DNA from 3 places in the Frankia sp. CcI49 genome. Region 3 is predicted to be linked to each of the others. Evidence: riboswitches for the same ligand, from Rfam matches in the RefSeq annotation. Region 3 holds a riboswitch; each other region holds the start of a gene.

Region 1 (5,022 bases), on a different contig from region 3:
CGGCCTCGAGCCGCCGCCGTGACCGCCACTGCCGCCGGACGAGATCTGAGATCTGAGATCTGTGGTCGCCAGGGCGCGGGTGGCAAAAATCCCGAGAAGCGGCGGATCCGGGCGAGCGAATTCGGCTGGGCAGCCCGGGCTCGTCCGCCAACGGCGATCCCAGCCAGGTCCACCCGACTAACCGGCCTTGATCGATGTTGTTGCACGACAGGATCCTATTCTTAGGAAACCGTCCAAAACCGGTTCACATACTTGCTCCACACGGCGCCATCCGGATCCACCGACACATCCACACGGATCGGCTGCACACTGATGATGACGATGACCGGGCATCAGCCACGATCGCGGCTCCCGGCCATCGCCACCCGCACCCCGCCCATGCCACGGGGCCATGACGGTCGTCGCGATCGATCACAGGCCACAAGCCACATCACTTATTGTGACGATCAGTCGGATGGCATCCAGTGGCCAGAACGGCGCAAGCCACTCGCCCGCCGCTTCGCTCCGTCACATCCGAAACCTTCCGTTGTCGACACGGAGATCTCCGATCGCTGGATCACACGGCAACCGATGATGATCCATCCAGTCGGGTGCATCCGTTGGTCGACACCCGTCTGGTGGCCTCGACGCGCGCCGTCGTCCGTTGACTATGTGCCGGATCCTGCCGACCGCACGCCTAAAATCCCATGCGTCGACTAACGTAACCAACCGTGTCGGAACTTCGGCGATGGTCGAGAGCGGGGCGATGGTGCGCCTCCAGGCTGCCTTCCGCCCAGATCACGACGCCCCTCCAGCAGGCCCGCACCGCAGGCCGCGGCCGGAGTCAGCCATGACGCACCCCCAGCCGAGGCGACACGAGCTCTCGCTCCTGCCCGGCCGCGGCGATCTGATGGCCGAGCTCGCCAGCCGCCTGGAGGCTCTGGACGCGCTGCTCAGCCGGCTGGAGGACGCGGAGCGCCAGGCCGCGGACGCCGGCGAGCACATCATTCGCACCAGGCAGTGGCAGGAGGACACGGTCCGGACGCTCCAGGAGGAGCGAGCCCGGATGCGTCAACGCCAGCAGGCTCTGGACGATCTCGCCGAGCACGCGCGCGCGGCCGTCGAGGCCATGCAGAGCAGCTACCGCACTCTTCCGCCCGAGGTGACACAGCTCGCGATCGAGCTGCAGGTGCTCCACAACTCCGGGTTCCTGAGCCGCCGGAGCGGCCGTCCGCGCTGAGCCGGCCGTCCGCGCCRAACAACCGTTCCCCTGGGCAGGCCCGTCCACGCCGAGCCGGCCCGTCCACGCCGAGCCGCCGTCCGCGCCGAGCCGCACCCCTCCGTGGCCGTGCTTCACGGCCCGCTCCGGCGTCTGTTGCGGGCCGCCAGTTCGGAACTTCTCGTCACCTAAAGTGTTTGTCCGTGATCCTCGTGTGGCCGTCCAAAAACGTGACGTGAAGCTCAGCACCCCCTCTGACCTGGGCAGATGCGCTCCCGCAAGGGGCACTTCTTTGCACACTCGGTGTAGTTGGGGGGGACTAGTGTTTACCCACACCATCCGTGTGGACTAGTCTCGCTTGCGACGTCACGACAACACCGGGCCGAACGCCGAATCCTGCCCGCGGCCCCGGTGTCCCCTCCGAGTCGTCACCTCGGGCAGGAGCGGGGGACCCACCTCCACCGACCGGCACCAAGTAGTGGTGCGGGTCTAGGGGTGAAGTCCATCGCACGAAGGTCGCGCGACGGACCGGGCAGCCCAGCCCGAACCCGACAGCTCACCTCGCAGGCGTACGGGAAGGAACGCAACGTTGTCTGCGCAAAGCGTGCAGCTTGATACCGAGAGACGCCGGCAGCAGGAAGGCCGCGGCCGCCACCGGGCACCGTCAGCCCCCACGGCGTCGAGTCGAGCAAGAGCCAGGGCCCGAGCTGTGGCCGCCGTCACCACCGGGACTGTGGCAGTCTCCGGGGTCGCGCTCGCCGGATGTGCTCCGGACACCAACGCGGACGCTGCGTTTGATGAGGCGTCGAACACCGCCCCGATGACCCTCGCGACGCAGATCGGCTCGCGACTGGCCGTCGACGGGGCCATCCAGGTTGCGTCCGTGGCCGGCAGTGGGTCCACCACCGTGCTCGACGCCACCACCGACATCTCCGCGCCGACCCTCTCCTCGAAGGTCGACGTGGGCCTGCGGGTGACCAACCCCGAGGTCACCGTCAACGCGAACGAGCCGGTCAACATCGGTTTCTCGCTCTACGACGAGCAGACCAAGGCCCCGCTGGCCGACCAGCTCATCAAGGTCCAGGTCAAGCTGCCCACCGGGTGGGCGACCTTCCTGCACCTCACCACGGACGACCGGGGCCAGGCCTCCTACACGGCCCGAGTCCTGACGACCACCAACGTCACGGCGATCTTCGATGGTACGGACTCGCTGCAGTCCGCCCACTCCGAGAACGACGCCACCCTGACGGTTCGCCCCCCCGTGCCGGCGCAGGCCTCCCGTCAGGCCGTCCGCTCGACCGTCGAGGTCGAGACGCCCGTCGTCAGCGTGAACGTCGGAGCGAACACGATCGGCGAGAAGGCCGTCTACCTGGCATCGCTCCAGGCCGGCAAGCCGTACATCTACGGCGCGGAAGGCCCGAACTCGTTCGACTGCTCCGGGCTCGTGCAGTACGTCTACAAGCAGCTCGGCAAGAGCGTGCCCCGCACGACGGACCAGCAGTACGCGGCGACCACGCACATCTCCCAGTACAACAAGGCCCCCGGCGACCTGATCTTCTTCGGCACCCCGGGCAACATCTACCACGTCGGTATCTACGCCGGCGACGGCAAGATGTGGGTCGCCCCGCACAGTGGCGATGTCGTCAAGCTGCAGACGATCTACACCACTTCGTACCTGGTCGGCCGCGTCGCCTGAGCACCGTGAGTACCGGCCGGCCCACCTTGCTTTGCCGGCTGGCTCCGGGCTCCCCCCTGTTCACCTGATAAGCCGCACGCACTGACGGGGCAGCACGGATCGCCCTGTCCTCGGAACGAGCCGCCGCGCGATCTCCCCCTCCGGTCGCGCCCGGCTCCCGCCGCCGGGTCGGCGTTGGTCGGGATTGACTCCGGCCCGGCGGTCACCAGATCCGATGTGTGGTCCCCTGCACCGGACCGCAGCCTCACCTTCCGCAGACCTGCGAGCACGCCCCGTAGCCCGCACCGCCAGGAAGTGCCTGACGCCGCGCGACTCGCGCTCGCCGCGTGACCGTCTCGACACTTCCAGCACTTAGGCCGTTGCGACATCATTCTACTTCGGCATAAGCGGTGTAGATGCGGCGCAAACCGTCCAGAATGCGACCATCGGGCATCAACACCTGCCGCATAAACAAAACAGAACCACACGCGCCACCCACCCGGATCCGCAGATCGTAGATCCTTCCGGTGGGATGGACGTCAGATCCCCCCCCATCTGACGTCCATCCGGCCGGAAGGCCTCGGACTCCGCTGGTCGCCGTTCCGATCCCCCCCCCATTGGACCGGCGGCCAGCGGACCCTCCGCCACCCGGCCTCCTTGTGGCCTGTCGACGCCGTTACCCCCCTCCCGGCGACGCCGACAGGCCACGCGGGCCCCGACCGTGACTCCTCACCGGGATCACGGTCGGGGCCCGAACAGGAAATCGGCGCCGACGGCCGGAGGCAGCACCTCCGGCGCCCCTGGAGCCAGCCGAGAGGCAAGACCGGCAGGCCTGCCGATCCAACCTTCACCGGATCCGCAAGACCCGAATTGGCCAGCGGCTCCGCGACATCCTCGGCCGCCGCCGGACATCCGAGCTAAGTGACTAGTTCTTTGCAACTAGAGCAACTCGGCTGGAGTATGACGTGGCGGCCGATGCGGGGCCGATGGAGTCAGATGCGGGGCCGACCCCGCACCCCACACCCGTCCTCGTCGCACCCACCCTCGTCCCACCCGTCTCGTCGAGCCGGACTGTCTGTCACACGGTCCGGTGCAGGTCGCGGGAGAACTTCCACAGGGCGTCCGTGACGCCCTTGTCCCACTCGGTCTCGGCGAACCGGCCATGCGGCGTGACGTTGTCGCAGGTCGGCCCGGGCTCGGTGTCGAACTGCCCCACCACGCCGACCGCGGCGTAGATGGGCGTCGCCGAGGTGCAGGCCGCGAGCAGCGCCAGCCGGGCCCCCTCGCCCATGCCCCAGAGGTACACCCGGTCCAGGTCGATGTCGGACCGCTTCTCGTCCATATAGCGCACGACGTCGCTCAGGTACTGCACGTCCGCGCCTTTCGGGTCGTCCAGTCGCCAGGTTCCGGCGACGGCCTCCGGGAAAGCGAGCGCGAGATCCTTGCGATTCGCCAGCGAGGACACCTTGCTCCCCTCTTCCAACGTCTTCGCATCCGAATTGTCATCGTGCAGGATGATTACCAACGGCAACGGGTCGCCCGGATCAGAAGGCGCCTGGACGAGCAGTTCCCGGCCGGCCGAGGGATAGCTGTCCGGGATGGTCGCCTTTTCGACCTTTGGATGGCCCCGTCCCGCGGCCAGCCACCAGACGACCACCAGCACGACGCCAATGATGATCACGTTTCTCTTGTTCTTGCCCCACCAACCGGCAAGGGGATTCGACGCCACGATGCAACCGAACCACACCCCACGCCCGGAAATCGCCTGATTCGAAGCAGCGCGTCCCGGCAGACCCGTTCAGGACGACGCCGGAAGCGCCGGACGACGCCTGGGACAACGCCCGGACGACCATCACGCCACCCCGCCGCCCCCGCGACTGCCGGCCACCGGCGCGGGTGTGCTCAGCCCTCCGCGAGCGCGTGAGCTCTGGCGTCACGCAGGATGCCCACCTCACGCGGGCCGTCCAGCGGCGCCAGCGGGCCGTGCACCCAGGTCAGCAGCAGGTCGGCCAGGGCCGGGTTCTGCGCCAGCACCGGCCCGTGCAGGTAGGTGCCGATGACCTTCCCGTCGACGACACCATCGGTGCGGGCGGGCGTCCCGTCCCCGACGCCGACCCGGACCGTGCCGAGCGGGATGCCGCGGAAGCCC
Region 2 (5,022 bases), on a different contig from region 3:
CGATGTCGACGCGGGCGTCGGCACCGGCTGGGTCGGCCCGCTGTCGCGCGCGTCGGCGCGGTCGTCGTCCCAGGAGGGGTGCGGCGGTAGCCCCGCCATCGTCATCACCCCCGGTCGTCGCCAACTGTGACGACGTCAGCCTGGGCCGTAACTCTGTGTAGCGCAACCCGAGGCCGTTGTCGGCGCGTGGGGGATCACCGCGCCGAATCGGGGCGTCGTGCGCCAGTGTGGCGCGACAGCGTGATCAGAGCAGTTCGTTGATCACCAGGGTCTGTGCCCGGCCGGGACCGACACCCACAGCCGACACCGGGGCTCCGGACATCTCCTCGATCGTCGCCACGTACGCCCGGGCGGCGTCCGGGAGGTCGGCGAAGTCCGTCACACCGGAGATGTCCTCATGCCAGCCGGGGAGCTCTTCGTAGATCGGCTTCGCGTGGTGGAAGTCCGTCTGCGTCATCGGCATCTCGTCGGTCCGCCTGCCGTTGATCTCGTAGCCGACGCAGACCGGCACGGTGTCGAAGCCCGAAAGCACGTCGAGCTTTGTCAGGAACAGATCGGTGAGCCCGTTGACCCGTACGGCGTAGCGGGCGATCACCGCGTCGAACCAGCCGGTGCGCCGCGCCCGGCCGGTCGTCACGCCGAACTCGCCACCGATCCGGCGGAGCTCCTCACCGACCTTGTCGTCGAGCTCGGTGGGGAAGGGCCCCGAACCCACCCGGGTGGTGTACGCCTTGATGATCCCGACGACCCGGCTGATCCTGGTCGGACCGATCCCCGCCCCGGTCGCCGCGTAGCCGGCCGTCGGGTTGGAGGAGGTCACAAACGGATACGTGCCGTGGTCGACGTCGAGCAGCGTGCCCTGCGATCCCTCGAGAAGCACGACCTTGCCGTCGCGCAGCGCCGTGTCCAGCAGGAGACCGGTGTCGGCGATGTGCGGCGTCAGCCGCCGCGCGTAGGCCGCGTACTCCTCGACCACCTCGTCGACATCGATCCGGCGCCGGTTGTAGACCTTCGTCAGGACCTGGTTCTTCTCCCGCAGCGCCAGCTCCAGCTTCTGCCGGAAGATGCCCGGGTCGAGCAGGTCCTGGACACGGATGCCGGTGCGGGCGACCTTGTCCCCGTAGGCGGGGCCGATGCCGCGGCCGGTCGTACCGATCCGCGCCTTGCCGAGGTATCGCTCGGTGACGCGGTCGAGCGCCCGGTGGTGCGGCATGATCAGATGTGCGTCCGCGCTGATCAGCAGCCGGGAGACGTCGACCCCCCGAGCCTGCAGCCCGTCCATCTCGGACAGCAGCACGCCCGGGTCGATGACGACACCGTTCCCGATGACCGGGACGCAGTCGGCTCGCAGAACTCCGGAGGGGATCAGGTGCAGAGCGTAGCTCTCCGCACCGATCACCACCGTGTGGCCGGCGTTGTTACCTCCCTGGTACCGAACGACGTAGTCGACGGCGCCGCCCAGGAGGTCGGTCGCCTTTCCTTTTCCTTCGTCGCCCCACTGGGCGCCGATGAGGACTAGAGCAGGCACCGGGCGAGGTTACTAGGGATATCGCCCTGTCGGGACCCGATCGGCCTCGACAGGGAAAAGCTCGCTGCGTTATGCCATCTCATGACTACTATGCGAGGTCGAGTTCACGGAGTGCGACCGGATCGCTGTCGGCGAGAAACTCGCGGCACCTGGTCGCCTCCGCGTCCTCGCCGATCTCCGCCGCAGCCCGCGACAGTGCGGCCAGCGCGCGCAGGAAGCCGCGGTTCGGCTCATGAGACCACGGAATGGGCCCGTGGCCCTTCCATCCGGACCGCCGGAGCTGATCGAGGCCCCGGTGATAGCCGGTACGCGCGTAGGCGTAGGCCGCCACCGGCTGACCCGCGCCGAGCGCCTCCTCCGCGAGGATCGCCCAGCCGAGGCAGGCAGCGGGGAAACGGGCCGCGACGGACTCCGCGCCCGCACCCGAGGTCATCGCCTCCACCACAGCGGCGTCGGATGGAAGCAGCGTCGGCGGCGGACCCGACAGCAGGTTCTGGTTCGCGGGCGGTGTCGTCATGGGCACATCCTGCCCGACCGGCGTCACGCCCGGCGCCGGGCGGGCCCACCGGCTGACTGCTGGTCCCGCCGCGGCCCACATGCCAACCAGGCATACGACGACCTGCCAAACTGGCATGAGGCACCCGGAGCCAGGTCAGCTGGTGACGGTGGCGCTCCACAGGTTCTGCCCGACCACGCCGGGCTGCCCGTCGCTGATCCGCGTCAGGTATGAGTAGAGCGCGGCGACGCCCTGGGACTCCTGGCCGAACTTGCCGTCGACCGTCAGCACGAACTTGCGCTCGCGCATCTCGGCCTGCCACACGAACGCGTCGGCGCGTACCTCGTCGCCCATGCCGACGTTCAGCGCTTCACCGCCGAAGTTGGTGCCGACCTGGCTGCGTGCGCGTTCGAGGGTCATGGGGGGCTCGGCCGGGGTGAGTGCCTGCTCGACGGCATCGCCGATGGTGCCCGAGGATTCCGGGGCCGGGCCGTTGCGCGTCAGGCCGAGCTTGTTGCTGCAGGCCGGCCACGGTGACCAGCCACGCGAGTCATACAGCTTGTAGGCGGCATCGTCCTGCATCGCCGGCGGAGCCTGGTCGGGTCGACCGGGGTAGCCGAGGCCTGTCCAGGTGCGCTGGTCGAACTGGTAGGCGCCGTAGAAGCCGTTGCCCGTGTTGATGGCGTAGTTGCCGCCGGACTCGCACTGGCGTAGCCGGGCGAAATCATCCGCCGTCGCGGCGCCGGCAGGGGCCGCGGTGACGGCGAGCCCCGTTCCGACCAGGGCCGTGACGGCCCCGGTGGTCCGCAGGACACGGGTGGCGGTGGACGGCGGCTGCGCCGCTCGGTGCCTGCCACCACGACCGGTCGAACGGACGGGATCACGATCATGCGACCGCATCAGGTGTCCTTCCCGTCGCCTGCGGGGTGAGCTGTCGGGTTCGGGCTGGAAGCTGCCCGGTCGGCGTACCAGGACCCGGCCCGTCCTCGCGGACCGGTGTGTCCCGGCTGTATCGGTACGCCGGCTTAACCCCTAGGACGCAACGAATGCGCCCGGATGGTGGGTCCCCCACTCCTGCCCTGTGTCGTCCGCTCCAGTACCGGCCGAGTGGACGGGGGCAGGATTCGGCGTCCGTCCACACGACCTCGCCCCGGGGGGAGGCGAGTGGGCGGAACTGTAGCGAGATCTACCTACATGACGCAAATCCCGCTGGCCAGGGCGGGATCGGAAAGGACCATATCGGAGTCACCCGAACGGGCCAATTGACGGATGGGTGGAGGAGATGGTCATCACACCCGAACCGCGCCACATTACCGTCCCCTCGACATCTCGGACGCACCGGGGGTCCGTCATGCGGCTGGCGCCCCTGCCGGCTTCAGGCCGGGACGGTCCATGACCCGAGGAAGGTCCATGACCGGCGATGCCCGCTCGGCGGCCCAGGCCTGGGCGCCCGGGGACACGGGGCGGCGCCAGGGAGGGTCGGCGGCGGGCGGTGGGGGGCCGGCGACGGCGCCGGCCACCGGCAGCTGGAGAGCGCCGACGCCACGCCCGCCTACCGGGATCGCCGGTGTGGGGCGGGTACCGATCTGGCCATGACCGGTGCGGTGAGGTGGCGTCGTCGAGGGAGGTCGTTCGGCGCGGCCGTGGAGGGAATGCGCGCCGAACGCATCCCGCGGGTGATCGAGATGATCGGCGGGAAGGCCGCGACGCCCGGACACCTGCCCCGAGGCCGGTACCGCTCCGGCGGTGGGGCTGTCCGGGTCCTGCGACACGCGGACCGTTGGGGCGCTCCGCGTTGCGTCCCGCGCGCCACGGCTGGGTCAGCGCCGGGCGGGCGGGCCGTCGCACGTCACGGCGACTGGATGAGACGCCTTCCGGGCTTGACGGACCGGGAGGAACGTCCCGTCGGGCGAGGTGCTCGACAACTCGGATGTGGACAACTCAGATGTGGATCAGGTGTGGACAACCGCGCTGGGACGGTGCAGCCACGGTCGGGTGGTTCCTGGGGCTCCTGGCATCACCGCGCCCGACCGGGACGGAGCGGGCGGGTGCGGTGAGCCTCCCCGGCGCGCGTCCGCGCTTTCGGGGCTGGGAGGAGGGAGGGACGAGGATCCGGTCGGACGGCCGTGAAGGCCCGCTCTCGCCGGAGCGGGAACGCAGTCGGTGGGCCGACCGTTGTCAGGCGAGGACGGCATGCACGCCCTCGACCGACTCCCGGTTCGCGGCGGGGTCCTTGTCAGCGTTGAGCCTTTTCCATCGTCGGCTCCGACCTGCGGTATCTCCGGTCGTGCACCATGAGATGGGAAGGCTCGTCGATCCGGTCCGGGCGGGGGCTTTCCCCGTGCAGCCGGGAGGGTTCGGCTGTGGAAGGCAGGTTGCCCTCACGGGGTGCTGGCTTTCGGTGCCGCGCGCTGGGGCCCGCGAATGAGCGGGCGGGCAGGCAGGCGACCGAGTGCTCCGCCGGGGCGGGCAGGCGTCAGCCGAAGGTGGCCGCCCAGGTCTGCGGGCCGAGGACGCCATCGACGATGAGGCCGCGCGCCGTCTGGAAGTCCCTGGCCGCGGCTGCGGACTTCGGCCCGTAGCAGCCGTCGACGGCGAGGGAGTAGCCGAGGGAGTTCATCTTTTCCTGCCAGGTCTTGATTTCGTCAGTGACCTGGTTGTGTACCGACGCGAAGTAGTTGCGCGTCAGAGGGGGCACACCCGTGGTGGCGACGGGCTGCGCGACCAGACTGGTTCGCTCGGCCGTACGGGAGGCCTGGCTGCCTGACCCCGACGACGACGCGCCGGGTGAGAGCTGGTCGCCGCCCATTCCGCTCCCGCACACCGGCCACTGGCCGAATCCGGAGCGGAGCGCGAGCTTCAGCGCCGCCTCGTCCTGCAGGGCGGGTGGAGCGGTGTGTGGAAGGCCAGAGTACCCCAGGCTCTGCCAGGTCCCGGCGGAGAACTGGTAAGCGCCATAGTAGCCGTTACCGGTGTTCGTCGTGTAGTTGCCGCCGGA
Region 3 (5,022 bases):
GGCGTTGAGGACGGCCACGTCCAGGCGCCCGAAGCTGGCGAGCGCGAGCTCGGTCATCCGTGCGCCGCACTCCTGCGTCGAGACGTCCGCGACCAGCGTGACCACCTCCGGCTCCGGACGAACGGCTCCGTCGAGGCGGGCAGCGGGCTGTGAGGCGGGGGACGCGGGCGGGGCGGAGGGAGCAGGCGGTTCCGCGGAACCGGCGTCCGCGGCAAGGTCTGCCAGCCCGGCCAGACCGGCCTCGTCCGCGTCGACCGCCACCACACCGAACCCGCGGGCGGCGAACAGCTCGACGCAGGCCCGGCCGATGCCGGAAGCGGCGCCGGTGATGACGACAGCCTGGGCGACCACGTGACCTCCGCGCGTCTCCCGACCCGGCGCCGCCGGCTCGGCCTGACCAGATCGATCAGCCAGCAGAGTCTCGCCGACTGGCATGAACGGGACGGATCGACCAGGTGAGGGCCGGCGGTCGGCTCAGGGACGTCCGACAGCTCGGGCCGCCGCCGGCACCACGCTCGAGTAGCCAGGCTTCCCCGCGGTATGGAGACCGGAACCGCCCCACATGGGCCGGCCGGCGATGCTGCGCGGCTGCTGCCGGGCAAGCTTCCCGGCGATCTGGTCAGCGATCAGCTGCAGTCGTTCCGTCGGAGGGGCCGGCTCGTGGTTCGTGTACGTGACGGTCACCTCGACGTGATCGACGAGGAAGAAGAGGGTGTCCATCGCGATGTCGTAGGTGACTCCCTGGCCTCGTACCTGCACCGTCGCGCGCGCATACCTGGCGGCTCCGGTCGGCGCCGGGGGAGTCTGGGCGCCGGTCAGCTGATATTCAAGCTCGTCGCCGTCGGTGCTGCGCTCGTCGATTCTGGCCTGGGTCTCCCTGCCCCAGCAGTCCGCGAACCAGGGATTGGACCACATCACGGTCTCGAAAACAGCCTGCTTCTCGCTCACTATCTCGGCGGAGGAAAGGATGATCGCGCTCTCGCCATCGTCACTCACGAAACTCGCGCCGGCAGCGACTGCCTCGATCTCGTAGTCGAGCTCCGCCATGGAAAAGCCGACGCAGTCCGCGAACTCAGGGGAGTAACGTTCCTCGGGCTGGACAGCGGCGGCGGCATCGACGGGCACACCGGTGAAGCCGGCCGTCGCCGGGCCCTCGGTCAGCACGAAGTCCTCGGGCCACAGACCCAGCGCGCTCGGCTCCGGCGTTGCCGTCCCCGACGGCGTACCGGCGCTCGGCGTGGCCGTTCCCGAGATGACCGTGGTTTCGAATCTCCTGACCATGTCGCCGTCACCAGAGCACGACGAAACGGTGAACGCGATGACCGCCAGGAGGAGGCCGTGGCGCTGCAGCGGGAGCTGTCGCGGTCGGTTTCCGAGGACCGAGGGCGGCCGCTGGCCCGCGGTGTCCTGTGTCAGCACGGCATCCTGACCCGCGGCCGGACCGCACCGGGCCTCGCCCGGTGCCCGCCCACCCAGTCGAAACAGATCGCGAACAGCCATGTCTCACCCACCCCCACGTACACGCCATATGGACATCAATGCACCCACAACGCCGCATGAACGCTATGGGCGCACTGGTGTTGTCTACTCAGGCCACCGCGCCTCAGGCCACCGCCGGAAGCACGGTCGAGGGGTCAGCCTTCCCCGCGGCCTGGAGCCCGGTACCGGCCGACGTGGGCCGGCCGGCGATGGGGCGCAGCTGCTGCTGGGCCAGCTTGCCGGAGATCTGGTCAGCGATCAGCTGCAGCCGATCCATCGGCGGGGCGGGCTCGTAGTTCGTGTACGTGACGGTCACCGCGACGTGATCGACGATGAAGACGAGGTTGTCCACCGCCATGTCGTAGGTGAATTCCTGCTCTCGCACCTGCAACGTCACGCGCAGATACCCAGCGGCTCCAGTCGGCGCCGGGGGACGCTGGACCCCGGCCAGCTGATATTCGAGCCCGTCGGGGTCGGCGCCGGACTCGTCGATTCGGGCCTGGGTCTCCCTGCCCGAGCAGTCCGCGAACCGGGGATTGGCCCACATCGCACGGACGGCAGCGGCCTGCTTCTCGGTCACTATCTCGGCGTAGGACGAGATGAACGAGTCCCCGTCATCACTCACGAAGATCGCGCCGACAGCGGTCGCCTCGGGCTCGTAGTTGAGGTCCGTCGCCGACAGGCCGAGGCAGTCCGCGAACTCAGGGGGGTACCGTTTCCCGGGCTGGACAGCGGCGGTATCGGTCTCGGCGGGAACGCCGGAGAAATAGGTTGTCGCCAGGTCCTCGGTCAGCACGAAGTCCTCGGGCCACAGACCCAGCACGCGCGGTGCTGACGTGGCAGGCCCCGGCGAGGCCGCTCCCGAAGTGACCGCGGTCTCGGGCCTCGCGGCGACGTCACCCGAGCAGGACGACACGGTGAACGCGATGACCGCCAGGAAAAGCCCGTGGCGCTTCGACGGGAGCTGGCGCGGTCGTCTTCCCAACGCCGAGGGCGCCGGCTTGCCCGCGACGTCCCGTACCGCGGACGGTCCGCCCCGGCCCTCGCCCGGCGCATACTCGCTCAGTCGAAACAGATCGCGAACAGCCACGTCTCGTCCACCCCCACGCATGCCAGCACCGGCGCAACCACCGGATGCCTCCCGCGCGGCAGGCACACACGACATACGTGCTCTATCGGGCCGGAAGGACAGCGAAGCTATCAGGCAGCTGTCAGCCTGCTGTCAGATGCCTGATAGCAGACCCAGGGGATACCAAACGAAGACAACGAACAACAATCAACAACCACTCACACGCCACACAAACACCGATGCGCCCGCAACGTCATGAGAACGTCACGGGCGCACCGGTGTTGTCTGCTGCGGGTCAGATCCTGCCGCCCCAACAGCTCTTCGAGGAGTACCAGGGGCTGGTGCCCTGCTGCGCGTACAGGATGTGGGCGCGCTTCCACTGCTCGGCGACGCTGGCGTTCTGCGGCAGGCCCTTGCCGCCGACGCCGTGCCAGGTGCCGGGAAGGAACTGGAACAGGCCACCCGCGCCGATGGAGTTCACCGCGCGGGGGTTACCGCCGGACTCACAGGGGACAACCGCGCTCAGGAAGCGCTGTGCGTCCGGCCGGGCAGCGGCGCTCGCCGGCTGGGACATCGCGATACCGCCACCGATGGTCGCGGCGAGCACCGGCGCGACGAGCAGAGCACGGCCCCGACGGATGGAACGACGGTTCCTGCGGGCAGCCGAGGTAATAGTGGACAAAATGGTGTCCTTCCCCCACGCCTGCGAAGTTAGCTGTCGGGTTCGGGCCCGGGAATGGCCCGGCCGGCCGGCGCTTTCAGATCGCGCTCTCGGCGGCTTCACCCCAAGGACGTCCGCAATTCGACGTCCGGGAAACCTGGGTCCCCCGCTCCTGCCTGCGGTTTTGTTAATCACCGGGTGGGGCAGGATTCGGCGGGCCACCCGATGTGCGCTCCCCAGTCGGAAGCACGGCAGTGACGTTACACACGAGCCACAAACCAATTCAAAGGCTTTGTGAGGAGCGTCACATCCGACACCTCGGTCTTGAATTTCTTCCGCGTTACGTCTAGCCGGCCGAGAATTCGCCCTTTTTCTCCCGGCGCCATGCGACCGGCGTCAGCGATTCGTCACCACCCGTCAACCCAACCACTGCGCAAGGTGCGTGGCACGATCGGGCCCGCGACCGAATTTCCCGCCGTGGCGACGAAGAATTTTTCCGGCCCGAATTTCGACACATCATGACTTGATCCGTTTTCGCCGGCACCGCACCCGGTGGGGTCAGGGCTGGCCGGCGCCGACCTCGCCGTAGGCCACGACCGACAGGAACCGGATCGGCAGCTGGACCAGCTCCCTCGGCCCGTGCGCACCCTCGCCGTCAAGCTGCAGCGCGTCGCCGGGGCGCATGACGTAGCTGGCATCGCCGTGGCCGTAGATCATCTCCCCTTCGAGCATGTAGAGCAGTTCGGTACCCGGGTGCTGGAAGAGCGGGAACTCCTCGCTGCGCTCGGTCAGCGTGACGATGTGGGCCTCCATCCGCTTGTGCGGGCCGCGCAGCGCGCCGAGCAGGGTGTACTCGTGGCCCACCCGGGTCCCGCGCTGGGTGATCCGCGGCCCGGTGCCGGCGCGGGTGAAGACCGCCTCCCGGGCGGCGTCCGCGCCGCGGAACAGCGACGTCACCGGCACGTCGAGCGTCTCGGCGAGCCGGTCGAGCGTGGTCAGGCTGCAGGAGATCGACGCGTTCTCCACCTTCGAGATCATCGCGCTGGACACACCGCTGCGCGTCGCGAGCTCGGCCAGGGTCAGCCCACGGTCATGGCGCAGGCGCCGGACGTTGCCCGCGATGGCACGCTCCAGCCGCCCCTGCCGGGACGCGTTCTCCTCCCCCACACCCGAAACACTAGCGATGGCGCCCTCTTTGCCCGATCCGTCCGGTCGCCTGCTCCGCTGACCGTCCGGCCGCCTGCTCGGCTGCCCGGGTGGCTGGCTGCTCGGCTGCCCGGGCGGCTCGCCGCTCAGCGCGTCTCCCCGTTCACCGGTCGGCGCCCGGGATCCAGGTGGTCCCGGCGAGCGGCACCCGGGCCATCGCCGCGGCTTCGACCGTCAGCGCGACGAGGTCCTCGGGCTCCAGATTGCGCAGGTGCGCCTTGCCGCAGGCCCGGGCCAGCGTCTGCGCCTCCATGGTCAGCACCCGCAGGTAGTTCGCGAGCCGCCGGCCGCCCTCGAGCGGGTCGAGCCGGGCCGCGAGCTCCGGATCCTGGGTGGTGATGCCGGCCGGGTCGCGGCCGTCCTGGAAGTCGTCGTAGTAGCCGGCCGCCGAGCCGAGCCGCTCGTACTCGGCCGCGTACCGCGGATGGTTGTCACCGAGCGCGATCAGCGCCGCCGTGCCGATGGCGACGGCGTCGGCGCCGAGCGCCATCGCCTTCGCGACGTCCGCCCCGGTACGGATGCCACCGGAGACGATCAGCTGGACCTTGCGGTGCAGGCCGAGCTCGTCCAACGCCTGCACCGCCTGCGGCAGCGCGGCCAGCGTGGG

Evidence for each region. A riboswitch is a leader RNA that binds a small molecule or an ion and turns the genes downstream of it on or off. The one in region 3 is predicted to bind cyclic di-AMP.
Region 1: it holds a riboswitch for cyclic di-AMP, as region 3 does, so the genes downstream of both, CcI49_RS30245 (C40 family peptidase) here and CcI49_RS36210 (transglycosylase family protein) in region 3, are expected to answer to the same signal.
Region 2: it holds a riboswitch for cyclic di-AMP, as region 3 does, so the genes downstream of both, CcI49_RS21505 (transglycosylase family protein) here and CcI49_RS36210 (transglycosylase family protein) in region 3, are expected to answer to the same signal.

What each region holds. Positions count from the first base shown of each region.
Region 1 covers NZ_MOWP01000034.1:10,587-15,608, forward strand. Annotated here, with positions in the region: gene CcI49_RS30240 (hypothetical protein) at 830-1,219, shown strand; cyclic di-AMP (ydaO/yuaA leader) riboswitch at 1,615-1,782, shown strand; gene CcI49_RS30245 (C40 family peptidase) at 1,908-2,894, shown strand; gene CcI49_RS30250 (PHB depolymerase family esterase) at 3,952-4,554, opposite strand; gene CcI49_RS30255 (glutamine amidotransferase) at 4,776-5,022, opposite strand, start outside.
Region 2 covers NZ_MOWP01000025.1:49,492-54,513, reverse strand. Annotated here, with positions in the region: gene CcI49_RS21520 (hypothetical protein) at 1-99, opposite strand, end outside; gene CcI49_RS21515 (adenylosuccinate synthase) at 245-1,528, opposite strand; gene CcI49_RS21510 (DUF3151 domain-containing protein) at 1,617-2,045, opposite strand; gene CcI49_RS21505 (transglycosylase family protein) at 2,181-2,924, opposite strand; cyclic di-AMP (ydaO/yuaA leader) riboswitch at 2,926-3,164, opposite strand; gene CcI49_RS21500 (transglycosylase family protein) at 4,501-5,022, opposite strand, start outside.
Region 3 covers NZ_MOWP01000045.1:2,713-7,734, forward strand. Annotated here, with positions in the region: gene CcI49_RS36195 (SDR family oxidoreductase) at 1-351, opposite strand, end outside; gene CcI49_RS36200 (hypothetical protein) at 475-1,419, opposite strand; gene CcI49_RS36205 (hypothetical protein) at 1,604-2,569, opposite strand; gene CcI49_RS36210 (transglycosylase family protein) at 2,844-3,230, opposite strand; cyclic di-AMP (ydaO/yuaA leader) riboswitch at 3,235-3,435, opposite strand; gene CcI49_RS36215 (XRE family transcriptional regulator) at 3,768-4,376, opposite strand; gene CcI49_RS36220 (FMN-binding glutamate synthase family protein) at 4,519-5,022, opposite strand, start outside.